2 regions of the Pantoea rwandensis genome follow, and region 2 is predicted to be linked to the other one. Evidence: predicted binding sites of a transcription regulator. Region 2 holds the regulator's gene; the other holds the start of a gene.
What was found. The regulator Fur, encoded in region 2, represses iron uptake genes when iron is present. The targets are predictions, from matches to a motif close to ATAATAATGAGAACNACTATCAA.

Region 1: a site for Fur is predicted at 2,073-2,095, ahead of LH22_RS14050 (TonB-dependent siderophore receptor). Genes of this name have one in related genera too.

What each region holds. Positions count from the first base shown of each region.
Region 1 is NZ_CP009454.1:3,085,077-3,089,183, reverse strand. It holds gene LH22_RS14050 (TonB-dependent siderophore receptor) at 1-1,996, opposite strand, end outside; gene treA (alpha,alpha-trehalase TreA) at 2,398-4,077, opposite strand.
Region 2 is NZ_CP009454.1:3,552,411-3,556,517, forward strand. It holds gene ybfF (esterase) at 1-661, shown strand, start outside; gene ybfE (LexA regulated protein) at 830-1,105, shown strand; gene fldA (flavodoxin FldA) at 1,241-1,771, shown strand; gene fur (ferric iron uptake transcriptional regulator) at 2,127-2,576, shown strand; gene LH22_RS16260 (hypothetical protein) at 2,638-3,033, opposite strand; gene glnS (glutamine--tRNA ligase) at 3,268-4,107, opposite strand, start outside.

The DNA.
Region 1 (4,107 bases), 470 kb from region 2:
TATTGGCATTCACCTGCAGCCATGCCCCTTTCAACTGTGAATCCCATGCACCGAGATCGGCCCGTACGGATGCATCAAACAGCGTCACTGACGGCAAACGTGTGGTGTTTTCATTATCAGCCCACTGCTTACCGATATAACGCACACCCGCACCGGCGCTCAGCCCGTAATCAAACTGATAGTGACCCCAGAATGACGCCATGCTGTTCGGCGTGACGTAAGGCGTATGGCCATCATTTCCGTCAACGGAATCTTTGAAACGCAGATGGTTCAGCGTGTAACCGGCAATGGTGCTGAGTCGCGGCGTCAGTTGATTACGTGCTTCCAGCTCAATGCCCTGCGAATGCACTTTGCCGGAAGGGCTGTAGGTGCTGTCCACCACGTTACGGTTCGCCACATCGTTTTGCGTCAAATCGTACAGCGCGATGGAGTACATATCGCGTGTGCCCACAGGCTGGTATTTCACACCGGCTTCATACTGCTCGGAAGTGGTTGGCTTCAGCTGATTGCCGTCTGGGTCGGTCAAAGAAGCCGGGGTAATCGCCTGGCTCCAGCTGACGTAAGGTGAGATGCCGCTGTCGAACGCATACAGCAGCGCAGCACGGCCGCTGACGTGGTCATCCTGGCGACGACTGGTGCCATTATTGGAGACGATGCGATCGTAGCGGCCAGAGAGATCCAGATGCCAGCGATCCAGCTGTAACTCATCCTGTAAATAGAGTCCGGTTTGATAGTAGCGGCGAGTCGATTCGGCCCAGCTGTAATCTGGCATCGCGCCAACGGCTTCACCGGTCCATGGATTCAACGAACTGGCATATCCGCCGGCATTGCTCAAGTCGTTCTTGTAACGATGGTACTCCGCACCCAAAATCACACGATGCTGCACAGCACCAGTGGCGAAATCAGCCTGCAGACGGTTGTCGTTGGCCCATGCGCTAAGCGAAGAACGTTCACCGGAGTAGTAGCGCGTCAGCAAATCAGGATTGGTGGCGTCCCAGCCAATCTGATACACCTGATCGAGATCGACATTAGAGTGGCTATAGCTGGCGGTGGAGTAAACAGACCACACTTCATTGAAGCGGTGCGAGAAGTCATAGCTGTAAATCTGTTCGTGGCGTTTGAACTGATCCAGTGCGCTGTCGCCCTCATAGAAACTGTCACTCAGCTTGCGGCCGTTGTGGCTGTAAAGCGTGCCTTCAGCCGGTACGGAACCGTGATAACCGCCGGATGGATCTTTTTGCAGATAGGCACGCAGCACCAGACTGGTGTCTTCGCTGGGTTGCCACAGCAGCTGTGGCGAAATCGCATACTTTTCTTCACGGGTGTGATCGTATTGCGTGTCGCTGTTACGCGTGATGCCGGTGAGACGGAAGGCCCACTGATCGTTAATCGCATTGGTGTAGTCAAAGGCGGCGCTGTTGGTGGCGTTGGTGCCGGTCGACAGGCGGAAATGGCCCTCTTCAGCAAACTGCGGCCGCTTGCTCACCTGATTGACTAACCCGCCCGGCACGGTCTGGCCGTATAGTGCGGAAGAGGGGCCTTTGATCACATCAACGCGGTCGAGGAACCAGTTATCCACCTGCAAGATGTTGAAGCTGCCGCCATCACTCATGATGCGCAAGCCATCCAGGAAGGTGTTGTCGACATCGCCGCCATGGAAACCACGTAGCGCGATGGTGTCATAACGGGTGGCGGCGCCGCCGAAGTTGGTGAATACGCCCGGCGTATAGTTCAGTACCTGATTGAGATCCTGCGCACCCTGATCTTCCATCTGCTGGCGTGTTACCACCGAGATGGACTGCGGCGTGGTGATCAGCGGCTGATCGGTTTTACTGCTGCCGCTGCTGCGGGTGGCGAGATAGCCTTGCGTCGGTGAGCTGGCGCTCTCTTGCGGTTGCGCAGTGACCACGATGGACTCTTCCGCGAAGGTTGCGGCGGGAAGGGCCAGAGCTAGTGCGCACAGCACGCGGCTACGATTGAGGGTAAAAAGCGTCATCGAAAATCCTTTAACAGGAAGCAGGTAAAAAGCAGCACTGAACCGGCACTGCCGAAAATTGAGAATGCGATTAAAATTAAGAGTGAGAATTATTATCTTTTAGTGAGGTGTGTTTCAAGTTGTTAATTTGAGTTAAAGAGATTGTGTGGACATGAACAGGAAGGGTGGCGTAGCGAGCACGGATTTAAGTGAGTAATGGTTTCAAGATTCAGTCATACAATCTGTCGCGGTGCGTGAGGGTGTGGAAACCTGAGGTGATGACTTCACTGCGTTAAGTGGTGACATCGCATGCCTGAGGGGATGGTATTAAGCCCCTTGGCTTTGACAGCGCGAACCGATTGCGCTGCTACCGTTTGACAAACAAAGCAGTAGCAGCGGTTTTATTTAAAAGAGTAAGAGGGTTATTTCCCCGCACTCAGCACGGGCATATTCGGGATATCGCTCGCGTTATTACAGGTGTTATCTTTCGGGCAGTATTTATCCAGTAGTTTGAGCGTCACGCCATTGGTCCAGCCGAAGCCGTCCTGCAACGGATATTCACCGCCGCCACCGCCGCCCAGTTGCGCGCCTTCCACCACATACTTTTCAACCAGCTTGTGCTCTTTGTTGTAAGTGGCCTGCACGTTCTGCAGGAAGCGCTGACCAATTTCCTGCGCCAGCTTCGGTTGCTTGTAATGTTCCAGACCTTCCACCGCCACCCATTGCAGCGGCGCCCAGCCATTTGGTGCATCCCATTGCTGACCATTATTAACGGTCGTCGTCACCAAACCTCCCGGTTTCAACAGCTGTTTCTCAACCGCTTTGGCGGTGCGGTCCGCCTGTTTTTCACTCGCCACCTGCATATACAGCGGGAACAGGGTAGCGGCGGTTAACTGCGGATGAATGTGTTTTTTCTGCCAGTCATAGTCGGCGTACCAGCCTTGCTTCTCATCCCACAGATAACGATTAATCGCCGCCTGACGTTTTTCAGCATCGGCCGCGAACTGTTTGGCTTTGTCATCCTGCTGTGCCAGCTTCGAGGCTTTGGACAACACCTGCTCCAGATGGAACATCAGGCTGTTAAGATCGACCGGTGCCAGCTGGGTGGTACGGATCGAGGCCAGATTGTGGGCATCGGTAAACCAGCGAGAGCTGAAATCCCAACCGGAGGCCGCACCGGCACGCAGATCGCGATACACCTGCTGTTTATTGCGATCTGGCGCTTTGTTGGCGGTATTCACATCGTCGAGCCAGGACTCGGTGCGAGGAGCGTCGCGGTCATCCCAGTAACGGTTAAGCAGCGTGCCGTCACCCAGTTTAATCACGCGCTTGCTGGCTTCTCCGGCCGCGACTTTATCGCTGTCCGCCATCCAGTAGTCATACTCTTTCTGCAACTGCGGCAGATACTGGCGGTAAACATCATCACCTTTGTGCGTCGCCAGCAGATCCACCATCAGGCTAAAGAACGGTGGCTGTGAACGGCTGAGATAATAGCTGCGATTGCCGTTCGGGATGTGGCCGTATTTATCCAGTTCGGTGGCGAAGTTATCCACCATATCCTGCACGCGATCCCAGTGCCCGCTCTCGGCGAGGCCCAGCATGGTGAAGTAGCTGTCCCAGTAATAAACTTCGCGGAAACGGCCGCCGGGGACCACATAGGGTTTCGGTAGCGGCAACAGGGAATCATACGGGCTGGCGGTCGGTGTTGATCGTGTCAGCACCGGCCACAGGCCGTTGATATGTTCACGCAGGCTTTGTCCGGCAGGTGGCACGTATTTGTCCTGCTCTTTAGGCTGGGTGAAATTAGCGTCCACGAAATGCTTGAGGTCGAAGTTGCGCTGGCTCTTTTGCATCTGCCAGTCCGCCAGTATCGAAGAAGGATTGTACTTCGGAACCGCATCGGCAAAGGTTTTCTGATCCGGATAAAATTTTGCCTGCTGTACCGCATTAAACAGAGGCCCAAGGCGGATATCGGGCGGCTGGGGCTGGCTGCTTAGCATTCGGCTGGTATCTTCCGCCTGCGCAACAGAGGCGCCGGCCAGCAGCGCCGCGCTCAGTAACAACGTCAGTGGCGCGGGCGTGAATTTGACATTTTTTATCATCGGTTTTTCTCCTTGTCCGAAAAGGTGGTG
Region 2 (4,107 bases):
GGCGCGCGGTGTCCGGGATGCACGCCCCACGTTGCAAGTGGACGTGCGCAACCATGGTTTGTCTGAACGCAGTGAGGTGATGGATTATCACGCCATGGCGCAAGACATCGTGGAGACGCTGGATGCACATAAGATTGAACGTGCTGGCGTAATAGGCCATTCAATGGGCGGTAAAATCGCCATGGCGCTCAGTGCCGTGGCCCCCGAACGTATTGAGAAAATGGTGTTGATCGACATTGCGCCGGTGGATTATCAAACCCGCCGCCACGATGAAATCTTCGCCGGTATCCGCGCCGTGACAGCGGCGGGCGTGTCCCGTCGCAGTGAAGCGGCCGAGGTGATGCGTCATCATGTCGCTGAAGAGGGGGTGATTCAGTTTATCCTCAAGTCCTTTGTGGAGGGCGAGTGGCGCTTTAACGTGCCGGTGCTGTGGGACAACTACACCACGATTTCTGGCTGGGAGGAGGTTCCGGCCTGGCCACATCCCGCATTGTTTATTCGCGGTGGCGATTCCCCTTATCTGGACAATCAGCATCGTGATGCACTGCTGCGTCAGTTCCCTCACGCCCATGCGCACGTGATCAGCGGCGCCGGTCATTGGGTACATGCTGAAAAACCTGATGCGGTTTTGCGCGCAGTTCGTCGCTTTTTTAACCTGTAAAAGCAAAAGCTTGCCGTATGCGGTTTAGGGTTGGCGTCGCGGATGGTGCTGGAGTATGATGTCGCGCTAAAAATTTGCCGCGGATGATTTTTTCGCCGTGGTCGGGCCGATAATGTATAAATCGCGCAGCGCCTTTCCGCCGTTCGCGCCCACTCAGTTTCACAAATCATGGCAAAAGAACAGACAGACCGTACCACGCTTGATCTTTTTGCAGACGAGCGGCGTCCCGGTCGCCCCAAAACCAGCCTGCTGACACGCGACGAACAGTTGCGTATCAACAAACGTAACCAGCTCAAGCGCGATAAAGTGCGAGGGCTGCGTCGTGTTGAGCTGAAAATGTCCAGCGAAGCGGTTGACGCCCTGAACACGCTGGCCGAGCAACAAAACATCAGCCGCAGCGAATTGATTGAACAAATGCTGCTAGCGCAACTCAAACTGTCTTAGCGCGCTGACCGCACGCAGGAACACAAAGTTCAGGCTTTACTCGTTCCGCCCTTTTCAACGGTCTGCTATCATTCGCTAACATGTGCAGTCAATTGACTTACTTTCACAATCAGGCTTTAAGAGGTTACTTAACCCATGGCAATCGTAGGCATTTTCTTCGGCAGCGATACCGGCAACACTGAAAACATTGCAAAAATGATCCAGAAACAACTGGGTAAAGATGTCGCCGAAGTGCATGACATTGCTAAGAGCACCAAAGAAGATCTCGCAGCGTTCGACATCCTGCTGCTAGGTATTCCTACCTGGTATTACGGCGAAGCACAGTGTGACTGGGATGACTTCTTCCCTACGCTGGAAGAGATCGACTTTAATGGCAAACTGGTGGCGCTGTTTGGCTGTGGCGACCAGGAAGATTATGCAGAGTATTTCTGTGATGCGATGGGCACGATTCGCGACATCATTGAGCCCAACGGCGCGGTGATCGTGGGCCACTGGCCGACCGAGGGTTATCATTTTGAAGCCTCAAAAGGTCTGGCCGATGACAAACACTTCCTCGGCCTGGCGATTGACGAAGATCGTCAACCTGAGTTGACCAACGAACGCGTTGACGCCTGGGTGAAACAGATTTTTGATGAGCTGCAGTTGAAAGAGATCATCGAAGCCTGATGCCTCGCCTCCCCAATGTGAGCGCTGGCTCACGTTGGGGCAAAGGAAATTCCTATAAAAATAATAGCTACGGTTTTTTAACTTTTCCCCGCAAATCTGTAGAATACCCGCAATGGTCATCCGCTTATTCCTCTGATTGTTGACTGAGGCTGAGTGAAATGGAAACCCAAACCACACCGTTCCGCGCTGGCGTAGGCGATGTTTATCCTTACGACTTTTGTTGATTTGCGCGCTACCCTGGTTTTCATTTCACTGCTTGAGTTCTATAATGAGACGCAAATGAGAATACGCGTGACCTAAACATTCAAGGCCCCTGCGCCGTAAGTGACATGCAAAGTAACAGGACAATATCCGAATGACTGACAACAACTCCGCATTGAAGAAGGCTGGCCTGAAAGTCACTCTCCCAAGATTGAAAATTTTGGAAGTGCTTCAGGGACCGGGCCCCGAGTCCCATCACGTCAGTGCGGAAGATTTGTATAAGCGCCTGATCGATATGGGCGAAGAGATTGGCCTGGCAACGGTTTATCGCGTTCTTAACCAGTTTGATGACGCGGGTATCGTCACCCGTCATAACTTCGAAGGCGGCAAATCCGTATTCGAACTGACTCAGCAGCATCACCATGACCACTTGATCTGCCTGGATTGTGGCAAAGTGATCGAATTCAGTGATGAATCAATCGAAACGCGTCAGCGTGAGATTGCTACTCGCCACGGCATCAAACTCAGCAACCACAGCCTGTACTTGTACGGTCACTGTGCACTGGGAGACTGCCGCGAAGACGATACGCTCCACGATAAGTAATTGAGTGTGCTATGCAATATAAAAAAACCGGTGCTGGTCACCGGTTTTTTTATGCCTGTTATCAAGCGATAAAGGTTTCGTGGAGGTAGCGCCAGCGAGGAATGGTGGTGCTGCAATCCAGCACAGCCAAAGAGATGCGTGTTTGATGGGTGCCGTTCAACATCTGCAGTTCACGATACTGAATCGTCACTTCCTGGCTCTGTTGAGAAATGATGGCATGCTCACTGGTGGCAATGCGCAGCCCTTCCCGCTGACCGTGCAGTTTGCGAAACAGCACTTCGGTCTCATTCAGATCCAGCTGCTTACCCAGCGGCGTCACCATTTTGAAATCCGGGTGAAAGTGTGACAAAAGCAGTTCCATGCTGTCATCACTGCCTTCTACCTGGTTAAAAACACGTTCAATAAGCTGATGTAATACCACCACGCTATGCTTAGCTTCCAGGGCGAGACTTGTCATTTTTTTTCCTTTGATAACCCGCAGAGCTCTATTTAGAGCGCATAGCCTACCTGAAATACAATTTTTCACACTCGCAAATGGGTTAATTTTGCTAAAGTCAGAATTGTCGCAAAATAGACAACAAGCACAGCTTGCCGCCTTCAGCATAATTCATTGCCCGTGGCGAATTACAGGCAATAAAAAAGGGCGATTGCTCGCCCTTTCATGATCATATTGTGCTATCGACGAAAGATATTACTCGCCAATCTTCGCGAAAGTATCACGCAGTCCAACCGTGCGGTTAAACACCAATTTACCCGGCTGTGAGTAGACGCTATCGGCACAGAAATAGCCTTCACGTTCAAACTGATAAGCTGCGGTAGTGGCAGCTTCACGCAAACCTGACTCCACGAAGCCCTGTTTGATTTCCAGCGAGTTCGGGTTAATGGTGGTGAGGAAATCCTCAGCCGCCGCTGGGTTTGGCACGCTGAACAGACGGTCGTAAAGACGGAACTCAGCTGGCAGTCCATGAATGGCGGAAACCCAGTGGATCACACCTTTCACTTTGCGACCATCCGCCGGATCCTTGCTCAGGGTATCGACATCACAAGTGGCATAGATGCAGGTAATGTTACCCTCTTCGTCTTTCGCCACACGCTCAGCACGAATCACATAAGCATTGCGCAGACGCACTTCTTTGCCCAGAACCAAACGTTTGTACTGTTTGTTGGCTTCTTCACGGAAGTCAGCGCGATCGATCCACACTTCACGGCTGAACGACACTTCACGCGTGCCCATCTCCGGCTTGTTTGGATGATTAGGCATGGTCAGCGTTTCTTCGTGGCCGGCGGGCAGGTTTTCGATCACCACTTTCAACGGGTCGAGTACCGCCATCGCGCGTGGTGCGTTCTCATTGAGATCGTCACGAATACAGGATTCCAGCGACGCCATCTCAACGATGTTGTCCTGTTTAGTCACGCCGATGCGGCGGCAGAATTCACGAATCGAGGCCGCGCTGTAACCACGACGGCGCAAACCTGAAACAGTCAGCATGCGGGGATCGTCCCAGCCTTCCACTACTTTCTCGGTGACCAG